Verminephrobacter eiseniae EF01-2: one gene and its partners. The protein of the gene in region 3 interacts with the protein of the main gene of each other region in a pairwise test. Links are inferred from orthologs where the notes say so. Each region holds a gene or a part of one and is shown on either strand. Other genes may lie near its edges.

The links.
Region 1: the proteins of VEIS_RS23900 (region 3) and ctaD interact in binary tests that used the Escherichia coli proteins (3 or more experiments, as listed by UniProt). The link is inferred for Verminephrobacter eiseniae EF01-2 from one-to-one orthologs.
Region 2: the proteins of VEIS_RS23900 (region 3) and dnaE interact in binary tests that used the Escherichia coli proteins (3 or more experiments, as listed by UniProt). The link is inferred for Verminephrobacter eiseniae EF01-2 from one-to-one orthologs.

What each region holds. Positions count from the first base shown.
Region 1 is NC_008786.1:1,540,984-1,544,020, reverse strand. What follows is about bases 143-3,030. They hold ctaD (cytochrome c oxidase subunit I), read right to left. Parts: upstream 2,459-3,030; coding sequence 827-2,458; downstream 143-826. Other genes in these bases: coxB (cytochrome c oxidase subunit II), read right to left, coding at 2,496-3,030; VEIS_RS30320 (cytochrome oxidase small assembly protein), read right to left, coding at 706-813; VEIS_RS06730 (cytochrome c oxidase assembly protein), read right to left, coding at 143-665. In the rest of the region: more of VEIS_RS06730, read right to left, coding at 1-142; more of coxB, read right to left, coding at 3,031-3,037. UniProt on the Escherichia coli protein: Cytochrome bo(3) ubiquinol oxidase is the terminal enzyme in the aerobic respiratory chain of E.coli that predominates when cells are grown at high aeration.
Region 2 is NC_008786.1:4,958,284-4,962,533, forward strand. The notes cover bases 146-4,246. They hold dnaE (DNA polymerase III subunit alpha), read right to left. Parts: upstream 3,907-4,246; coding sequence 346-3,906; downstream 146-345. Other genes in these bases: clpS (ATP-dependent Clp protease adapter ClpS), read right to left, coding at 146-275; VEIS_RS21705 (outer membrane protein assembly factor BamD), read left to right, coding at 4,043-4,246. Outside these bases: more of clpS, read right to left, coding at 1-145; more of VEIS_RS21705, read left to right, coding at 4,247-4,250. UniProt on the Escherichia coli protein: DNA polymerase III is a complex, multichain enzyme responsible for most of the replicative synthesis in bacteria. This DNA polymerase also exhibits 3' to 5' exonuclease activity. The alpha chain is the DNA polymerase catalytic subunit.
Region 3 is NC_008786.1:5,446,099-5,449,222, reverse strand. The notes cover bases 54-3,028. They hold VEIS_RS23900 (pyridoxal phosphate-dependent aminotransferase), read right to left. Parts: upstream 2,145-3,028; coding sequence 963-2,144; downstream 54-962. Other genes in these bases: VEIS_RS23895 (CysB family HTH-type transcriptional regulator), read right to left, coding at 2,165-3,028; VEIS_RS29420 (hypothetical protein), read right to left, coding at 675-839; VEIS_RS30995 (hypothetical protein), read right to left, coding at 492-656; VEIS_RS23905 (hypothetical protein), read right to left, coding at 124-486; VEIS_RS23910 (VOC family protein), read left to right, coding at 54-193. Also shown: more of VEIS_RS23910, read left to right, coding at 1-53; more of VEIS_RS23895, read right to left, coding at 3,029-3,106; VEIS_RS23890 (sirohydrochlorin chelatase), read right to left, coding at 3,113-3,124. UniProt on the Escherichia coli protein: Shows aminotransferase activity with methionine and histidine as substrates, and to a lesser extent also with phenylalanine.

The DNA of each region.
Region 1 (3,037 bases), 3.9 Mb from region 3 along the record:
GCTCCCGACACCACAGCGGAAGGATGGAGCAGGGCTGCCGTCGATGGCGGGGGGACATTGCCGCCCTGGGGGAGAACGATGCCGCCCTGAGGGGCGGGGGGTATCTTGCCGCCGACCTCAAAGAACGTATAGGACAGCGTGATGGTCGCCACGTCCCTGGAAAGGCGCGGATCGATCACGAAGGCCACCGGCCATTGCCTCTTTTCGCCGGGCTCCAGCGTGTATTGGTTGAAGCAAAAGCACTCCAGCTTGTTGAAGTGCGCTGCCGCCTGGCGCGGCGCATAGCTCGGAATGGCCTGCGCTGCCATGCGCCGGTCCTGCACGTTCTGAAACTCGTACATCACTGTCGTCAACTCGCCCGGATGCACCTGCACCGAACGCTGGGCGGGCCTGAAACTCCATGGGCCGCGCGCGTTGGCATCGAACTCCACGGTGATCGTGCGCGACCTGTCCACCTGCGTATTCGCCGGCAGCCGGGCATCCTTGCCGGCCACGCCGTTGCCGGGCACCTGCCGCTCGGAGAGCGACAAGATGTTGATGCCCGTCACTTCGCAGATCTGCCGGTAGATCGGAATCAGCGCATAGCCGAAGGCGAACATGCCGGCCGCAACCACCAGCAGTTTGCCGAGCATCTTGGCGTTGGCGCGGTGCAGGTTCAGGCCCATGACGAACCCTCATCGCGCCGTGCGGTATTTCGGGGCGGTTTCATGGCGACCAAGCCACCCTGGCCATGAAGCCGATGAAGAAAACCAGGGCCACGGACGCCAGGATCAGCGCCATGCGCAGGTTGCTCTTTTTCTGTTCGGGGGTCATGGGCTTGGGGTCCTCAACCAATCACGCGGGTTGCGCTGGCATCGAGCCTGGGCGGAGTGGCAAAGGTGTGGAACGGGGCGGGCGACGGGACCTCCCATTCCAGACCCTCGGCACCGTCCCATGGCTTGGTGGGGGCTTTTTCACCCTTGCCACGCAGCGCAGGAACGACCACCGCCACGAAGAAATACACCTGCGCCAGACCAAAACCGAAACCGCCCACGGTGGCAATTGCGTTGAAGTCGGCAAACTGCAATGCATAGTCCGCATAACGGCGGGGCATGCCGGCCAGCCCCAGGAAATGCATCGGAAAGAAGGTGATGTTGAAGAAGATCAGCGAAGACCAGAAGTGGATTCGGCCGCACTCTTCGCGATACATCACGCCGGTCCATTTGGGCAGCCAGTAGTAAATGCCGGCGAACATCGAGAACAGCGAACCGGCCACCAACACATAGTGGAAATGGGCCACCACGTAATAGGTGTCCTGCAACTGAACGTCCAGCGGGGCCATGGCCAGGAACAGGCCGGTGAACCCCCCCATCGTGAACACGAAGATGAAGCCCACGGCGAACAGCATCGGGGCTTCAAAGGTCATCGAGCCGCGCCACATGGTGGCGATCCAGTTGAAGATCTTCACGGCCGTGGGCACGGCGATCAGCATGGTGGCGTACATGAAGAACAACTGGCCGGTCACCGGCATGCCGGTGGTGAACATATGGTGCGCCCAGACGATGAACGACAAGATTGCGATCGACGAGGTGGCATACACCATCGAGGCATAGCCGAACAGCCTCTTGCGCGCAAAGGCCGGCACGATCTGGCTGATGATGCCGAAGGCCGGCAAGATCATGATGTACACCTCGGGGTGGCCGAAGAACCAGAAGATATGCTGGAACATCACCGGGTCGCCGCCACCGGCGGGGTTGAAGAAACTGGTGCCGAAGTGGCGGTCGGTCAGCGTCATGGTGATGGCGCCAGCGAGCACCGGCATCACGGCGATCAGCAGGTAGGCCGTGATCAGCCAGGTCCAGGCGAACATCGGCATCTTCATCAGCGTCATGCCCGGGGCGCGCAGGTTCAGGATGGTCACGATGATGTTGATCGAGCCCATGATGGAACTGGCGCCCAGGATATGCAGCGCAAAGATGCCGGCGTCCATCGACGGCCCCATCTGCAGTGTCAGCGGGGCGTACAGGGTCCATCCTGCGGCGGGCGCGCCGCCGGGCATGAAAAACGAACTGACCAGCATCAGCGCCGCCGGGATCATCAGCCAGAAGCTGAAGTTGTTCATGCGCGCAAAAGCCATGTCGGCAGCGCCGATCTGCAGCGGAATCATCCAGTTCGCAAAGCCCACGAAGGCCGGCATGATGGCCCCGAACACCATGATCAGACCATGCATCGTGGTCAACTGGTTGAAGAACTCGGGGTTCATCAATTGCAGGCCGGGCTGGAACAACTCGGCGCGGATCAGCAGCGCCAAAACGCCGCCGACCATCAGCATGGCGAACGCGAACAGCAGGTACAGGGTGCCGATGTCCTTGTGGTTGGTGGCAAACATCCAGCGGCGCCAGCCGGTGGGGCCGTGGTGCTGGCCGTCGTCATGCGCGTGATCGCCAGCATGCCCATGGTTGTCGAGAACTGCGCTCATTGCCGGATTCCTCAATCGGTGATCAGGTGATCGGTGATTACTTGCCACGCTGGGCCACGACCTCGGCGGGCTGCACCAGTTGGCCGGTCTTGTTCGACCAACTGTTCTTGGTGTAGCTGACCACGGCCGCAATGTCGGTATCGCTCAACTGCTGCCAGGATGGCATCGCGCCATTGGCCGCGCCCTTGAGCACGATCTGCAACTGCCGGGTATGGTCGGCTTCGATCACGATGGCCGAGCCGTCGAGCGACTTGATCGGGCCGGCGCCCTTGCCGTTGGCCTGGTGGCAGGACGCGCAGTTGGCGGCATAGACCTTCTCGCCGCGCTTGAGGATCTCGTCGAGCGTCCAGACCTTGCCCGGGTCGTCGAGCTTGGCCGCCGCCTTCTTTCTTTGCTCGGCCACCCAGGCGCTGTAGTCCTCGGCCGACAGCACCTTCACATGAATCGGCATGTAGGCATGCTCCTTGCCGCACAGTTCGGCGCACTGGCCATAGTAGTCGCCGATCTTCTCGGCGCGGAACCAGGTGTCGCGCACGAAGCCGGGCAGCGCGTCCTGCTTGATGCCGAAGGCCGGCACCA
Region 2 (4,250 bases), 490 kb from region 3 along the record:
GTGGCAGCGACATCGTGTGAATACACGCCGCAGATGCCCTTGCCGTCGAGGTGGATTTTCAACATGATCCGGGTCGCGGTTTCGCGGTCTTTGCTGAAGAACTCCTGCAGCACCACGATGACGAACTCCATCGGCGTGTAGTCATCGTTGAGCATCACCACCTGGTACATCTGCGGCGGCGGGGTCTTTTCGGGGCGGCGCTCGAGCACGACCGCACCGCCATCATCGGGCGCTGGCCGCGTGGCGGGCGGCAGGGTGGGTGCTCGTGTTGCCATGAAATTCATTTTAGCGACCCGCGCGGCCGGCTGCTGCAACACCAGCGGTTGCCGCAGCCAATATTTGCTTTCATGCCGCGCCCGCAGCATCGTCGTACACCACGCGCGCAGAGCCGGCCTGCTCCGTCCAGGCCGCCAACGCGGCATCGCTGGGGTAAAAGCCGGCACTCTCGCCCAGTTGCAGTTCGGCGACAGCGGCCACATCCTCGGCGCTGCAGCGCAGCCCGATGCGCACGCGCAGTCTGTGCAGCAGCGGCTCGCCCTCGTCCGTCTCCTCGCTGCGCGGCGCGAATTCGCGCACCAGGCGCGCAATGTCGGGCAGTTTGTCGGGCGCTTTGTCCCGCAGCACCACATGCAGGTACTTGCCGAACCGGCAGCGCGCTGCGGCCAAGTCCCATACCTGCTGCACCTTGAGCCGCAGCCCGCCGCTGAAATGGTCGGGTTGCAAGCGCCCTTGCAGCACCACGAACTCGTCTTCCTTGAGTTGCTGGCGGTGCCTGTCGAACAAAGCCTCGTCCGCAGAGCTTTCGATGACCCCCGTTTTGTCGTCCAGCCGGAACAGGGCCAGTTTGCCGCGCTGGCCGTTGATGACGCGCAAGTCGCAGACGATGCCCGCCAGCACCTGGGGCTCGCGGCTATCGGTCAGTTCATCGATCGCCGTGCGCACGAAACGCCGCACCTCGGCGGCCACTTCGTCGAACAGATGGCCCGACAGGTAAAACCCGACAGCGGTTTTCTCCTGCATCAGTTGCTCCCTGATGCCCCAGGGGGCGGCGCCCACCAGTTCCGGCTCCTGCTGGCTCGACCCATGGGCGTCAGCGCCCATCATGTCGAACAAGCTGCCCTGGTTCACGTTGGCCAGCGTGGCCGCAGCGAAATCGAAGGCCCGGTCGATGGAGGCGACCAGCGCCGCGCGGTGGCGCTCGATGGAGTCGAAAGCCCCGGCCTTGATCAAGGCTTCGACCGTGCGCTTGTTCAGGCGCGCGCGATCGACGCGCACGCAAAAGTCGAACAGGCTCTTGAACGGTCCGCTGCAGGCGCCCCGTGGCCCCTCCCCGCGCCCTTCGCGGGCGGCCACGATGGCTTCTATGGCCTGCTGGCCCGTGCCTTTGATGGCCCCCAGACCGTAGCGGATGATCTTGTTGCTGACCGGCTCGAAGCGATGCCCGCCCCGGTTCACGTCCGGCGGCTCGAACGCCAGGCCCATCTTGCGGGCATCCTCGAACAACACCTTGAGCTTGTCGGTGTCGTCCATTTCGACGGTCATGTTGGCGCAGAAGAACTCGGCCGTGTAATGCACCTTCAGCCAGCCCGTGTGGTAGGCCAGCAGGGAGTAAGCGGCAGCGTGCGACTTGTTGAAGCCGTAGCCGGCAAACTTCTCCATCAGGTCGAACACCTCGTCGGCTTTCTCCTGGCTGAGTCCTTTTTCCGCCGCCCCCTTGCGGAAGATGGCGCGGTGCTCGGCCATCTCCTCGGCTTTTTTCTTGCCCATGGCCCGGCGCAGCATGTCGGCGCCGCCCAGGCTGTAGCCGCCGAGCAACTGGGCGGTCTGCATCACCTGCTCCTGGTAGACCATGATCCCGTAGGTCTCGGCCAGCACCGACTCGACCAGCGGGTGCGGGTAGAGCACCGGCTCTTTGCCATTTTTGCGGTTGATGAAGCTCGGTATCAGGTCCATCGGGCCGGGGCGGTACAAGGCGTTGAGCGCGATCAGGTCCCCCAGCCGGCTCGGGCGCGCCTCTTTGAGCATGCCCTGCATGCCCCGGCTTTCAAACTGGAACACCGCTTCGGTCTGGCCCTCGGAGAACAGGCGGTAGGTCGGCCCGTCGTCGAGCGCGATCGCGTCGTAGCTGAAGTCCTGCTGCCCCTTGTGGCGCCCGACGATGAACTCGCGCGCAAGCTGCAAAATCGTCAGCGTGGCCAGGCCCAGAAAGTCGAACTTCACCAGGCCGATGGCCTCGACATCGTCCTTGTCGTACTGGCTCACGGCCGATGCGCTGCCAGGCGGCTGGTACAGGGGGCAAAAGTCCGTCAGTTTGCCCGGGGCGATCAGCACCCCGCCGGCGTGCATGCCGATGTTGCGCGTCAGGCCCTCGAGCTTTTGCGCCATCTCGATCACGGTCCTGACATCCTCTTCCTTGCGCATCCGTTCGGCCAGTTGCGGCTCCAGCTCCAGCACGTAGTGGTTCTTGTCGCCTTCCTTTTTCGGGTTGGGCGGGTACTGCAACGTGTACGAGATGCCGGGCTTGGCCGGCACCAGTTTGGCGATGCCATCGCAGAAGGTGTAGCTCATGTCCATCACCCGGCCCACGTCGCGGATCGCGGCCTTGGCGGCCATGGTTCCGAAGGTGGCGATCTGGCTCACGGCGTCCTTGCCGTACTTGTCCTTGACGTAATCGATCACGCGGTCGCGGTTGGCCTGGCAAAAATCGATGTCGAAGTCCGGCATCGATACCCGTTCGGGGTTCAGGAAGCGCTCGAACAGCAGTTTGTATTCCAGCGGGTCGAGGTCGGTGATCCCCATGGCATAGGCCACCAGCGAGCCGGCGCCGGAACCGCGCCCCGGCCCGACCGGGCAGCCATTGTTCCTGGCCCACTGTATGAAGTCCCCGACGATCAGGAAGTAGCCCGCAAAGCCCATCTCGACGATGGTCCCGATCTCGAACTCCAGGCGCGCGAGGTAGCGCGGGCGCTGCTGCTCGCGCTGTGCCGGCTCGGGGTACAGGCACAGCAGACGCTGCTCGAGGCCGTTGACCGAGGCGACGCGGAAATAGGCCTCGATCGGCATGCCGCCGGGCGTGGGAAAGTCCGGCAACTGCGGCTTGCCCAGCACCAGCGTGAGGTTGCAGCGCCGGGCTATTTCCACCGTGTTTGCCAGGGCCGACGGCAGGTCGGCAAACAGCCGCTGCATCTCGGCCGCAGACTTGAAATACTGGTCGCGGGTGAATTTGCGCTGCCGGCGCGGGTTGGCCAGGATGTCGCCTTCGGCGATGCAGATCCGGGCCTCATGGGCCTCGTAGTCGTCGGCACGGGCAAACTGCACCGGGTGCGTCGCCACCACCGGCAGGCGCAACCGCGCCGCCAGCGCGGCCGCAGCCGCGACATGGCTTTCATCATCGGCGCGGCCGGCACGCTGCAATTCGATAAAGAAGCGGTGCGGGAACATCCCCGCCAGCCGCAAGGCCGTCTCGGCAGCGCCGGCGTCATCGCCTTTGAGCAAAGCCTGCCCCACGGGGCCGGCCTGCGCCCCGGCCAAGACGATCAAGCCCTCGGCCAACTCCTCCAGCCAGGCCCAGTGGCACAGCGCCTGGTTTTTGACGACCCCACGGGTCCAGGCGCGGGTCAGTAGTTCCGACAGGTTCAGGTAGCCCTGGTGGCTTTGCACCAGCACGATCAGGCGCGCCGGCGCTGCGCCGGCGGGTCCCGGCAGAAAAATCTCGGCGCCGACGATGGGCTTGACGCCCTGGCTGCGGGTTGCCTTGTAGAACTTGACCGCGCCAAAGAGGTTGTTCAGATCGGTGATGGCCAGCGCCGGCTGGCCATCGGCAGCGGCGGCCCGGGCCACCTCGTCGATCCGGTTGGTGCCGTCGACGACGGAAAATTCGGTGTGCATGCGCAGATGGACAAACATGGCGCCATTGTAGGAAGCCCGACCAGGAAGCCCGACGGCAGCCCTGCCGGGCGCCCGCCTGCCGCCGCTACAATGCCGCGCAGGCCCGTGTTCCCGCCTGTGTTTTCCGTGTTCCATTTGCCGAAAGCCGCCTGCGATGCTGCCCGCCCCACTGCCCCTGGTTTCTGCCCTGCTGCTGGCAGCCCTGCTGGCTGCATGCTCGAGCACCACCGAAGACCGGACGGCGGGCTGGAGCACCGAACGCATCCGCGCCGAAGCGCAGGACGAGATGAGCAGCGGCGCCTATGACAAGGCCGTGCCGCTGCTGGAAAAGCTCGAAGGCCGCGCTGCCGGCACGCCACTGG
Region 3 (3,124 bases):
CATTTTGGAGTTGCCTGACTGGCAGGCCCTCGCTGCGCGCCTGCGTGCTGCCGGCACGGCCTTCGTGCTGGAGCCGCAGCTACGCTTTGCCGGCCAGCCCGGCGAGCAGTGGACGATGTTCTTTCATGACCCGAGCGGCAACCCGATAGAGATCAAGGGCTTTCGCTCGCTCGATGAGGTGTACGCGGCCTGAGTGGCATGCCCGCGCATGGCGCAGACGCATTTCGTGTGGCGGCCCGAGCCCCATGGCCCGGGCTCCATGTCCTGTCTGGCGCCCGATAGCAGACTGCTCAAGACCGCGGCGAAATCATCCCTGGTCGATCTGCCCTCGGCCAGCATGACCGTGGCCTCCGCGAGCACCGGGTTCTGCCGGACATGCAGGCCCTGCTGCTCGATGTAGGCAATGGCGCAGGTCAGGGCGGTTCGTTTGTTCGCATCGTTGAAGACATGCCCTCGGGCGATGGCCTCGGCGTAAAGAGAGGCCATGCCGATCACGTCGCGATCACGTCGTCCAGACCGGCGTACAGGGCGTGGCTCGCTACGCGCTGCAACGCGGACTCTACTGCTCCCCTGCCACCACCGGCGAACCCGGCCAAGCCGCCGAATTCCAGAATGATCTCGTCGTGGACCGTGATGACGAAATCGACATCCAGCAAATCAGCGGTCCTTCAGGATCAGCGGTCTTTCAGGGCCAGCAGCACGGCGTGGTGTTCGCTGATCACCCGGCGGACGACCTCGGTCACGATGCGCTTTTGCTCTGGCGTCCTGGCTTGCACGGCCACCTTCGGGCGAATCATGGTGCGCTGATGCGTTGCGGCTTGCTGTTCCAACGTAAGCATGTGATTTTCCTGGGGGTCATTCTGTCAACGATGACAGGGTGGTCGATCCCCGCAATTGTGCCCTGAAATGGGTTTTCCAAAAGACGGGGCCTTGTCTGGACTTGTTGCCGAACCCGGGCGCTGTCACAGCTTGCGCAGCCGCTCCAATGCCGCTCGCAGCGTCTCGTCCTTTTTCGCAAAGCACAGGCGCACCACGCGCTGATCGAACCCGTCGCCATAGAACGCCGACAGCGGGATCGCGGCCACCCCCACTTCGCGCGTGAGCCATTGGCAGAAGTCGGATTCGTTCAGTGCGCTCACGGAGGAGATGTCGACGCACTGAAAATAACTGCCCGCGCTGGGCAGCAGTTTCAGGCGTGTGTCTGCCAGTCCTTGGCGAAAGAGGTCGCGCTTGGCCTGGTAGAAAGCGGGCAGTCGCAGGTAGGGTGCGGGGTCTTTCAGGTAGCTCGCCAGGCCATGCTGCATCGGGGTGTTGACGGTGAACACGTTGAACTGGTGCACCTTGCGGAATTCGGCCGTCAAAGCGGCGGGGGCGGCCATGGTGCCGACCTTCCAGCCGGTGACGTGGAAGGTCTTGCCAAAGCTCGACACGATGAACGCGCGTGCCGCCAAGCCCGCAAAGCGCGCTGCGCTCTGGTGCTCGGCGCCGTCGAACACCATGTGCTCGTACACCTCATCGCTGATCAGCAGGATGTCGGTGGGCGCCAACAGCGCTTGCAGTTGGCGCATTTCGGCAGCGCTCCAGATGGTGGCGCTGGGGTTGTGCGGGCTGTTGATGATGAGCGCGCGCGTGCGCGCCGTGATGGCGGCGCCGATTCTGGCGAAGTCCGGGCGGAAACTGCCGGGCGTCAGGGGCACGCGCACGGCGCGGCCGCCGGCCAGGACGATATTGGGCACATAGCTGTCATAGCAGGGGTCGAGCACGATGACTTCGTCGCCGGGGTGCACGCAGGCCAGGATGGCGGTGATGATGGCCTGCGTTGCACCCGCAGTGATGGTGATCTCGGTGTCGGCGTCGTACTGGCGGCCATGGAGTGCCTCGATCTTGGCCGCTACTGCGGCGCGCAATGGGCGGATGCCGGGCATCGGCGGGTATTGGTTGTGGCCCGCCCGCATGGCCTCGGTCACGGTGTCCAGCAAAGCGGGGTCGCAGGCAAAGTCAGGAAAGCCCTGGCCCAGGTTGACGGCGTCGTGCTCGGCGGCCAAGGCCGACATGACGGTGAAGATGGTGGTGCCCACCTGCGGCAGCTTGTTCGGCAAGGCCGGTGTGCGGGCGGTCGGGCTGGCTTGGGTGGCTTCAGTCATGGGGCGTGGCGGCGTGGAAGTCAGAGTTCGTAGTCATTGGCCTGCCCGCTCATCGCCTGGGCGATGAGTTCGCGGCTCAGGCGCTCACTGATCAGTTCGGCGAATTTATAGACGAAGTTGCGCAGATAGGCCCCGCGCTTGAAGGCCACGCGCGTGACGTTCTGGCCGAACAGGTGCCCCACGGGTCGCACCGCCAGATCCCCCACCGGGTCTTCGCGCATGGCCATTTCGGCCACGATGCCGATGCCCAGGCCCAGGCGCACATAGGTCTTGATCACGTCGGAGTCTATGGCTTCGAGCACGATGCGCGGTTGCAGCTTGCGGGCGCCGAAGCTGTGGTCGATCTTGCCGCGACCGGTGAACGACGGGTGGTAGGTGATCAGCGCTTCGTGGGCCAGGTCGTCCAGGCCAATGCGCTCCTTGTGGGCCAGCGGGTGATCGCCAGGGAGCACCAACACATGCTGCCATTCGTAGCAGGGCAGCGTGACCAGTTCGGGGTAATCGGCCAGCGACTCGGTGGCCATGCCGATGTCTGCCACTTCGTCGATGACCATGCGCGCCACTTCCTGCGGCGTGGCCTGGTGCAGGCTGATGTTGACCTTGGGGTAGGCGTCACGCAAACGGGCCACGGGGATGGGCAGCACGTAGCGGGCCTGGGTGTGGGTGGTGGCGATGCTCAGGGTGCCGCTGTCTTGCGCGCTGAACTGCTCGCCAATGCGTTTGAGGTTGCCCAACTCGCGCATGATGACTTCTATGCTCTTGAGAACATGCTGGCCGGGCTCGGTGATGCGCTTGAGGCGTTTGCCATGGCGCGCAAAGATGTCCACGCCCAGTTCTTCTTCCAGATCCAGGATGGCTTTGGAGACGCCCGGCTGCGATGTGTGCAGGGCCTTGGCGGCCTCGGTCAGGTTCAGGTTGCGGCGCGCAGCCTCTTGGACGAAGCGAAATTGGTGCAGGTTCATGGCAGTTCAGAAAGGTTT